3 regions of the Halomonas sp. B23F22_20 genome follow, and region 3 is predicted to be linked to each of the others. Evidence: predicted binding sites of a transcription regulator. Region 3 holds the regulator's gene; each other region holds the start of a gene.
What was found. Region 3 encodes sigma-54, which starts transcription at its own class of promoters, with help from an activator protein. Its sites were predicted from a motif close to TGGCACNNNNNTTGCTNT; they were not measured.
Positions count from the first base shown of each region.

Region 1: a site for sigma-54 is predicted at 1,210-1,227, ahead of ACGTN6_RS00095 (HAD-IIB family hydrolase). Genes of this name have one in related genera too.
Region 2: a site for sigma-54 is predicted at 2,124-2,141, ahead of ACGTN6_RS02230 (ANTAR domain-containing response regulator). Genes of this name have one in related genera too.

Region 1 is NZ_JBIEKH010000001.1:19,379-22,580, forward strand. Features, by position in the region: gene ACGTN6_RS00085 (acetate/propionate family kinase) at 1-380, opposite strand, end outside; gene ACGTN6_RS00090 (porin family protein) at 542-1,036, shown strand; gene ACGTN6_RS00095 (HAD-IIB family hydrolase) at 1,263-2,162, shown strand; gene ACGTN6_RS00100 (glycosyltransferase family protein) at 2,159-3,202, shown strand, end outside.
Region 2 is NZ_JBIEKH010000002.1:242,098-245,299, forward strand. Features, by position in the region: gene ACGTN6_RS02220 (NAD(P)/FAD-dependent oxidoreductase) at 1-225, opposite strand, end outside; gene ACGTN6_RS02225 (CmpA/NrtA family ABC transporter substrate-binding protein) at 464-1,495, opposite strand; gene ACGTN6_RS02230 (ANTAR domain-containing response regulator) at 1,492-2,085, opposite strand; gene ACGTN6_RS02235 (nitrate reductase) at 2,434-3,202, shown strand, end outside.
Region 3 is NZ_JBIEKH010000013.1:77,530-80,731, forward strand. Features, by position in the region: gene ACGTN6_RS12350 (PTS sugar transporter subunit IIA) at 1-81, opposite strand, end outside; gene hpf (ribosome hibernation-promoting factor, HPF/YfiA family) at 88-399, opposite strand; gene ACGTN6_RS12360 (RNA polymerase factor sigma-54) at 512-1,912, opposite strand; gene lptB (LPS export ABC transporter ATP-binding protein) at 2,066-2,791, opposite strand; gene lptA (lipopolysaccharide transport periplasmic protein LptA) at 2,788-3,202, opposite strand, start outside.

The DNA.
Region 1 (3,202 bases), on a different contig from region 3:
GGCAGATGCAGCGGGGCGAGTTCGCGCAGGGCGTCCAGGGCGCGGAGCACGCCATCGTCGATCCGGGTAGCGGCGACGAAGCGCTCGCCGCCATGGACCACGCGATGCCCTACCGCGAGCGGCGCAGCCCCCTCGAGTCGTGTCAGCACGGTGGCCAGGGCCTGCCGATGATCGGCGCCAGGCAGTGCCTCGGCGAAGGCTTCCCCCCGGGTATCGGTACCGACCAGCCGGGCATCGACGCCGCCTAGCCGTTCGACGAGCCCCGACAGGCGCGGGGCATCTGGCTCGGCGGGCACCAGGGCGTACTTGAGCGATGAGGAGCCGCAGTTGATGACCAGGATCGGATCGAGCATCTGATTGACGTTCCCTGCCGTGTGCATGATGTCTCGTGCCGAATCTAGCATCGTCGGCGTGGCGCTGGCTTGCAGCGGTCGGCGATATCATGACGCCGGTCAAGAGGCTGGCCGTGGCAAAGGGATGGGGGGTGTACCAGACTAGGCGATGCGCAGGGGAAACATTGTTTCCCAACAGGAGTATCATCATGAAGACCTTTGTGATTCCCGTCGCCGTGTCATGCCTGATCGCGGCCACCGCCGCCCAGGCCCAGAGTCGCTATCAACAGAGCTTCTACCTTGGCGGAGATGCGCTGTTCTGGGAGCTGGACCCGGATGGCGGCGGCAACTTCGACAGCACCGGCCTGCGGCTGCGGGCCGGCGTGGCCTTCAACGACTACCTGGCCCTGGAAGGGCACCTGGGAACCGGTGGCTCCGACGGCCCGGTAGAGATGGACTACCTGGCCGGCGGCTACGCCAAGGGCATGCTGCCGATCTCCCCGGACTTCACGCTGTACGGCCTGCTCGGGGCGACCGAGGTCGAGTTCGACAGCGAGGACACCGAGAGCGACGTCTCCTATGGCGGGGGCGCCAGCTATGCGCTGATGCCGAACCTCTCGGTGGACGCCGACTACATGCGCTATCTCGACGAATCGAACTACGACTTCAATGCCGTCAGCCTGGGCGCCACCTATCACTTCTGAGCCCGCTCCGGCAGCACCTCCCTCGACGCCCTCGCCCTCCGGCGGGGGCGTCGCGCGTTGGGGCGTCGGGCTGCACCGCAGTAATGCGCTTGCCCCGTCGTGGTGCAGGCCGCCCGTCGCGGGGTCGACGCCGCCGTCACCCGGCGGCCTGACGGCGCCGCTCGCGGGGAAATTGGCATGTTATCTGCAACGTGCCTCGTGACCACGAGAAACACGAGGTGTTGCCATGTCCCGCTCTTCGCCACACGCCGAGACCGCCGGTCCGCGGCTGCTGTTCACCGATCTGGACGGCTCGCTGCTCGACCATCTCAGCTATGACTGGTCGCCGGCCGCCGAGTCGCTGTCCGGGTTACGTCGGGAGGGCGTCCCGGTGATTCCGGTGACCAGCAAGACCCGCAGCGAACTGCTGGCACTGCGCCAGGACCTGAACCTCACCGAGAGCCCCTTCGTGGCCGAGAACGGTGCGGTGGTGGGGCTGCCCGCTGCCTGGTGCCATGCCCGACTGGAGCGCACGCCGGGCCCCGATGGACTGGTGATTCGCACCCTGGGCGTCGATATCGGCTTCATTCGTCAGCGACTCGCGGTGTGGCGTGCACGACTGGGCGTGCATTTCACGCCGATGGGCGAAATGGGGCTCGATGACCTGGTGGCCTTCACCGGCCTTGCCGAGGGCGAGGCGCGCCTGGCCCGAATGCGTGAGGGCAGCGAGCCGCTGATCTGGGAAGACTGCGAGGCGAAGTTGGACGCCTTTCGCCAGGGACTCGCCGGGGATGGCCTGCACCTGGTACGCGGCGGGCGTTTCTGGCACGTCACCGGCGAGTCGGACAAGGGACAGGCGGTGACCTGGTTGACCGAGCGCTATACCGCGTTGCGCGGGGTGCAGCCGCAGACGCTGGCACTAGGCGACGGGCCCAACGATATCGCCATGCTCGAGGCGGTGGACCAGGCGGTGGTGATCCGCGGCTGCCATGGCCTGGAGGTAGCGCCCCGTCAGCCCAAGCTGTACCGCAGTCGCGCCGTCGGACCCGCCGGCTGGGCGGAAGGGGTCGATCACTGGTGGGGGCGAGGCGAGCGCCGGCCGCGGCCGGCGCTGAGCGTGGCCGAGGCGGGGAGGGCCACGGCATGAGCGATTTCCATCAGAACGGCATCATCACCGACTTCCACAACCTCACTCGCCGGCCCCTCGAAGCGCTCGAGGCCGACCTGGTCGGATTCTCGAAGCAGCGCCCGATGAGCCTGATCCTGCCGTCGCTGTTCTCCGAACTGGAGGGGCCGGCGCTGGCGCATATCGTCGACGAGCTGGCCCGAGTGCCCTATCTCTCGGAGGTGGTCATCGGCCTCGATCGGGCCGACCGGGCCCAGTTCGACAAGGCCCGCGCGTTCTTCGCGCGGCTGCCCCAGCGTCATCGCATCCTGTGGAACGATGGCCCGGGGCTACGCGCCCTGGACGCCGAGCTCGAGGAGCAGGGGCTGGCGCCCCAGCAGCCGGGCAAGGGGCGCAATGTCTGGTACTGCGCCGGCTACGTGCAGGCTTCCGGGCGCAGCGAAGTGGTGGCGCTGCACGACTGTGACATCCTGACCTATGATCGCGGCATGCTGGCGCGGCTCTTCTACCCGGTCGCGCATCCCTACTTCAACTACGAGTTCTGCAAGGGGTACTACCCGCGAATCGCTGATGGGCGACTCAACGGTCGGGTCTCGCGGTTGATGGTCACGCCGCTGCTGCGCGCGCTCAAGCAGATGTTCGGGCCGCTGCCCTACCTCGATTACCTGGACTGCTTCCGCTACCCGCTGTCCGGTGAGTTCGCCATGCGCAGCGAGGTGCTCGACGGCATCCGCATCCCCGCCGATTGGGGACTGGAGATCGGCGTGCTCTCGGAGGTGCATCGCCACTACTCCACCCGGCGGCTATGCCAGGTGGATCTCGCCGATGCCTACGATCACAAGCATCAGCCAGTCTCAGAAGAGGACGCCTCCGGCGGGCTCAACCGCATGAGCCTGGATATCGCCAAGGCGCTCTATCGCAAGCTGGCGACCCAGGGCGTGACCTTCAGTGCCGAAGGGTTTCGCACCCTCAAGGCCACCTACTATCGCATGGCGCTGGACCTGATCGAGGCCTACGATCACGACGCGCGGATGAATGGCCTGAGCCTGGATCGCCACAGC
Region 2 (3,202 bases), on a different contig from region 3:
GGTCAGGGCCTCGCGTTCCATTTCGCCGGCCAACAGCGGCGAGAGCAGGATGCGGTTGTAGGCGGGGCAGGGTTCCTCGCCGATCAGGGTGATGCGACGCGGGGCGCCGTCCCGGCGGACCAGGCGTTCGACCAGCCGCTGGCCGGCCATGCCGTTGCCGACGATCACCAGGTGATCGATGGGGCCTGGTGCTGCCTGAGGCCTCGAGAAGCCATCGGGGCACATGGGATGTCCTCCTGAAACGCAGAAGACGCCTCGACGCCCCCCCGACTGTGGGGAGCGTGGAGACGTCTTCGTCTGGTATTCGATGTGCGATCGCCGTTGACCGCCGGGGGCACGGGTCCTCCGTTCGATCAGTACCAATCAATTATCGGACCAGCTTCTGGCAAACCCCTTTAAAGACAGTATTTTGGAAAGATTATCGGCTTGATTGAGAACCTGAGGTATCGCCTTGAATCAGGCGTCATGCACATCCCTGGTGCGTGGCAGCATCGAAATGCACGGGGCTGTAGCAGGCATCGATCCGGTCGCGATCGAGGGGGCCGTCGAGCTGCTGGGCCAGGTGCTGCACCACCGAACGCAGCTGGTCGGCCTCGGGGCGTAGGCTCGTGAAACGCTGGTCGACCGGTGGCTCGCCCAGCGGCAGGGTCGGCAGGTGATCCATGGCACGGTCCAGATAGGGCGGCAGGGCCAGCCAGTCACGCGCCTCACGGCGATGCTCGGGGGCGGCGGCCAGCCAGTCGGCGGCGGCAATCAGGGCTCGGATCATCGCCGTCAGGGTGGCCGGGTAGCGCTCGGTCCAGTCACGGGTCACGCCGAGCATCTTCTCGGGATGGCCGGGCCATAGCTGGGCGCCGGTGGCGACGATGTGGCCTCCGCCGCGATGGTCGGCCTGGCTGCCCCAGGGCTCGCCGACGCAGAAACCGTCGATGCGCCCCTGCTCCAGCGCCTCGACCATCCGCGACGGCGGCAGGGCCACCAGTTCGGCGTCGGTATCGGGGTCGATGCCACCCTGAGCCAGCCAGTCGCGCAGCTGGTAATGGTGGCTGGAGAAGGGGTGCACCATGGCCAGCCGTGGGCGCATTGGCCCGCAGTGCTGCAGTCGGGCAGCAAAGTCCCGGGCGTTGACGGCGGGATCGCGCCCCCCGGGCGTGTCGTCGTAGGGAGTGGCCATGCCCTCGGCCCAGCGGTGCGACAGCACCAGGGTGTTGCCGTTGCGACCGAGCACCAGCGGGGCCAGGATGTCGCAGTGAGGCCCTGAGGCGCCCAGGCTCATGGCCAGCGGCAGTGGGGCCAGCATCTGGGCGCTGTCGATCAGGCCGGCGGCGAGCTTGTCGCGCAGGGTCGACCAGGCACTCTCCCGAGACAGGGTGACATCGAGCCCTTCGGCGGCGAAGAAGCCGCCTTCCCGGGCGATGATCGGTAGGGCGGCGTCCAGCAGCGGGACGAAGCCCAGGGTCAGGCAGGGGCGCTCGGGGGCGTGGGGCATGCTCATTGGCCTTTCTCCAGTCCTTCGAGGATATCGATCACGTTGGCGGCCACCTCGCCGATGCGCTGGCCGCGGTCCATGGCCAGCTTGCGCAGCATCTGGTAGGCCTGAGGCTCGTCGCAGTTCTGGTGCTTCATCAGCAGGCCCTTGGCGCGTTCGATCCGCTTGCGGTCGGCGAGCTGGTTGCGCGCTCGGTCGAGCTCGGTGCGCATCGACTGAAAGGCATCGAAGCGCGCCACGGCGACCTCGAGGATCGCCTTGACCCGGCTCGGCACCAGGCCGTCCACCACGTAGGCGCTGACGCCGGAGGCCAGCGCGGCCTGCATGGAGTGGGGGTCGTGCTGATCGGCGAAGAACACCACGGGGCGGGGGTTCTCGCGGTTGAGCAGCGACATGCTGTCGAGGGTGTCGCGGTCGGGGGAGTCCATGTCGATGATCACCACGTCGGGGGTATGGCGGGCAACCATATCATTGAGGCTGGCCGGGCTCTGCAGGTGGCAGATGACCTCGTGTCCTTCCTGGCCGAGGGCTTCCTCGACCATGGCGGCTCGTACGCTCTCATCGTCGACCAGCAAGATTCGCAGTGGCTGGGGCATGGGGTCTGGCTCATGATGGCGGAGATTTCCCCCACGGAGATGCAACTTTCATTCCAGGCGGCGCGGGCGCCGGATTCGGCGGTCCACCATCTTCGTGTTGCACCGTCGGGGTGCGAGGCGGGCGTTCGGCGCCGCCAGCTGGTGCAATATGCCTCCCCGAGAATCGGCACAGGCCCGACAGCGCGGGGCTCACCGAAGATGGCACGCCCTTTGCTTTAGTCTTGTCAGTTCAGGCATATCATCCCGGGCCGCCGCGCTGGCGGTCCATGGCAACGACGCCCACCCTCGCGCTTACCCGGCGCAGCGGTGGGCGTCGTCGTTTCGGGACCCGCGATCGAGGAGAGCACCATGCAACAGGCGCGTACCACTTGCCCCTACTGCGGCGTCGGCTGTGGCGTGAAGGTCGACATTGAGGATGGGCGCCTCACCGGAGTGGAGGGCGACGGAGATCATCCGGCCAACTACGGGCGGCTGTGCGTCAAGGGCTCGGCGCTGGCCGAGACCCTGGGTCACCACGGCCGCCTGACCCAACCTCGGGTCGACGGCGTCGAGGTCGACTGGGACACCGCACTCGACGCCGTGGCCGAGCGGATCCAGGCGGTGCGTGACGATGCCGGCGATCATGCGGTGGCGGCCTACCTGTCCGGTCAGCTGCTCACCGAGGACTATTACGTCGCCAACAAGCTGTTCAAGGGCTTTCTCGGCACGCCGCATCTGGATACCAACTCGCGGCTGTGCATGGCCTCGGCGGTGGCCGCCTACAAGCGTTCGCTGGGTGCCGATGCCGTGCCCTGCAGCTACGAGGACCTGGAGGAGGCCGAGCTGGTGGTTCTGGTGGGCTCCAACCTGGCTTGGAATCACCCGGTGCTCTACCAGCGGCTGCGCACCGCCAAGAGCCGCAATCCGCTGATGCGAGTGGTGGTGATCGACCCGCGGGTCACCGACAGCTGCGAGATCGCCGATCTGTACCTGGGCCTGGCGCCCGGCAGCGACGCCCGGCTATTCAACGGCCTGCTGGGGTGGATGGCCGACAAGGGCAAGCTCGACGACATCTACCTGGAGCACCACACCGAAGGCTTCGACGTGACGCTGGCCGCGGCCCGCGAGGACGACTGCC
Region 3 (3,202 bases):
GAATTCCAGCACCCTCTTCTTGCTTCCCCCGGGCACACCGAACAGGGTGCGCTCCGGGGGCAGGATGGCTTCGAGAGACATGGCAGCTCAGCGGACGCTTGCGGCGCCCTGGGCGCGGGCCTGGGTTTTTTCCTTGTGCTTGACCAACTGGCGGTCCAGCTTGTCGGCAAGGGCGTCGATGGCAGCGTACATGTCGCCGTCCATCGCCTCGGCGTGTAGATCGGCACCGGCGGCATGCAGGGTGCAGGCGGCCTGCTGACGTTCCTTTTCGACGGAGAGCGTGACCTGCACGGTGGTGATGTTGTCGTAATGGCGCTCGAGGCGCGTGAGCTTCTCCTGCACGTAGTCACGCAGGGGATCGGTCAGTTCCACATGGTGGCCGGTGAGGTTGACTTGCATGACACGCTCCTTGCTCCTTGGGTGGTGATCCGATTGTAACCCTTTTTGGTGCCGTGCAAACCCCCCGCGCCAGGCGCTTTTCCACGCCCTTCTGGGGAGTCTCCCCGTGGTATCAGCCGAGACGCTTTCGCCGGCTGGACGAGGGGATCTGCATTGCCTCGCGGTACTTGGCGACGGTACGCCTGGCCACCTCGATGCCTTCCTCGGCGAGCAGTTCGACCAGCTTGCTGTCGGACAGTGGCTTGCGCGACGGCTCGTCCTGGATCAGTTTGCGAATACGGGCGCGGATGGCGGTGCTGGAGTGGGCATCCTCGCCGTCTCCGACCTGGCTCGAGAAGAAATACTTGAGCTCGAATACGCCGCGCGGGGTATGGATGAACTTCTGGGTGGTCACTCGCGAGATGGTCGATTCGTGCATCTCCACCGCCTGGGCAATGTCGGCCAGGATAAGCGGCTTCATCGCCTCCTCGCCCTGTTCGAGGAAGTCGATCTGGCGGGTCATCACCTCGCGTCCGACCCTGAGCAGGGTGTCGTTGCGGCTGGTCAGGCTCTTGATCAGCCAGCGAGCCTCCTGGAGATGGTCCTTGAGGAACTGGTTGTCGTCGCTCTTGTCGGCGCGGCGGATCAGGGCGGCATAGTCGGGCTGGATACGCAGCCGCGGCATGGCCTCGGGGTTGAGTTCGATGCGCCAGCCCTGTGGCGTGTGGCGAGCGACCAGGTCGGGAATCACGTAGTCGTTGTCGTCGCCCGCATAGGCGCTGCCCGGTCGTGGATCGAGGCCGCGAATCAGGGTGATGACACGGTCGAGGGCGTCGTCGTCGAGCCCCAGGCGTCGCTTGAGCAGGCGACGATCGTTACCGGCCAGGGCCTCCAGGAATTGACGCACCAGACGCCTGGCCTGGGGAAGTAGTGGCGTGTCATCGGGTAGCGTGGCGAGCTGCAGCATCAGGCACTCGCGTAGATCCCGGGCAAAGACCCCGGTGGGCTCGAACTGCTGCAGGCGCATCAGCACCGCTTCTACCTCGCGGGTGGCGAGCCCTGCCAGGCCCTGGGCACGCAGGCCGTCACGCAGCTCGTCCAGCGGCTGATCCAGATAGCCGTCGGCGTTGACCGCGTCGATCAGGCTCTCGGCGATGCGTGTCTCGCGCTCATCGAGGTCGCTCATGGCCAACTGCCAGCCGAGATGGCTTTGCAGGCTCTGGCCGGCGGCCTGACGCTCGAAGTCGGGGGCTTCGCCGCTGCCGCCGGCATCCTGGAAGGTGTCCGACCAGTCGCTGTCCACGGAGAGTTCCGCGGGAATCTCGTCGGACCAGTCGTCTTCCGGGGTCTCGCCGACCGCCTGTTCGCCGAAATCGTCCTCGAGCTCCAGCATGGGATTGGCTTCCAGCGCCTGCTGGATTTCCTGACGGAGGTCGAGGGTCGAGAGCTGCAACAGGCCGATCGCTTGTTGCAGCTGGGGCGTCATGGTCAGTTGGGTGCCGACGCGCAGTTGCAGGGATGCCTTCATGGCCATGGATGGTTCCACTCCTCCGGCGAAGAGTTTCCTACCCTAGTGCCCCGGATGGCGCCATGCAAGTGTTGATGAAGCAATTAGCATGCCAATGGCAATTGGCATGCCCGTCGTCGCTTGGCGACGCTATATCAGTGACTTGCGAAGCTGTTGAGCTTAGAGTCGGAAGTCCTGGCCGAGGTAGACGTCGCGTACGCGCTGGTTGGCCAGGATCTGTTCGGTGTCGCCCTTGGCGATGATCTGGCCGTCGCCGACGATGTAGGCGCCGTCGCAGATGTCCAGTGTCTCGCGGACGTTGTGATCGGTGATCAGCACCCCGATCTCACGGGCCTTGAGCTGGCGAATGATGCCCTTGATCTCGCCTACCGAGATGGGGTCGACGCCGGCGAAGGGCTCGTCGAGCAGGATGAAGTCAGGTTCGGTGGCCAGGGCTCGGGCGATCTCCACCCGTCGCCGCTCGCCGCCGGACAGGCTCATGCCCAGGTTGTCGCGAATATGGGTGACGTGGAAGTCCTCGAGCAGTTGTTCGAGGCGTTCGCGGCGCTGGGGACGGCCGAGATCGCGGCGGGTTTCGAGGATCGCCATGATGTTGTCGGCAACCGACAGTTTGCGGAAGATCGAGGCTTCCTGGGGCAGGTAGCCGATACCGGCTCGTGCCCGCTCGTGCATGGCGCTGCCCGAGAGGTCGTGGTCGTCGATGGAGACCTGCCCCGCGTCGGCCCGTACCAGGCCGACGATCATGTAGAAGGAGGTGGTCTTGCCGGCGCCGTTGGGGCCCAGCAGGCCGACGATGTGACCCTGGCGGATCTCCAGGCTGATGTCATGGACCACGCGGCGACGCTTGTAGCTCTTGGCCAGATGATGGGCGCTCAGGGTCTTCATTGGCCGTCCTGCTGTTCCGGCTCCAGGGTCATGCGCACTCGCTGGCGCTCGTCGACGCCCTCGGCATCGGCGCGGGCCTGAACGACCCGGCGGTCGAGGAAGTACTCCAGGTAGCCGCCGTCGAAGGTGTCCCCGCCCTGGTGAAGCTCGGCCTGGTCGATCAATTCGATGCGGCGTTCGGCCACGTGGTAGACCACCGTGCGCCCCCAGGCCCGGACCAGTGGCTGGTCGGGGGCGGGCTTCTGCTCCAGGTAGGCGCGCTGGCCGGTGGCGGTGGCGGAAGTCAGCTGGCCGGCGGCGTTGCGCTGGATCTCGACGCGATCGCCGGTCAACTGCATGCTGCCTTGCTGAATGTTCACGTCGCCCTGATAGACGGCGGTGCCGGCCCGGTCGTCGAGGTCCAGGCGATCG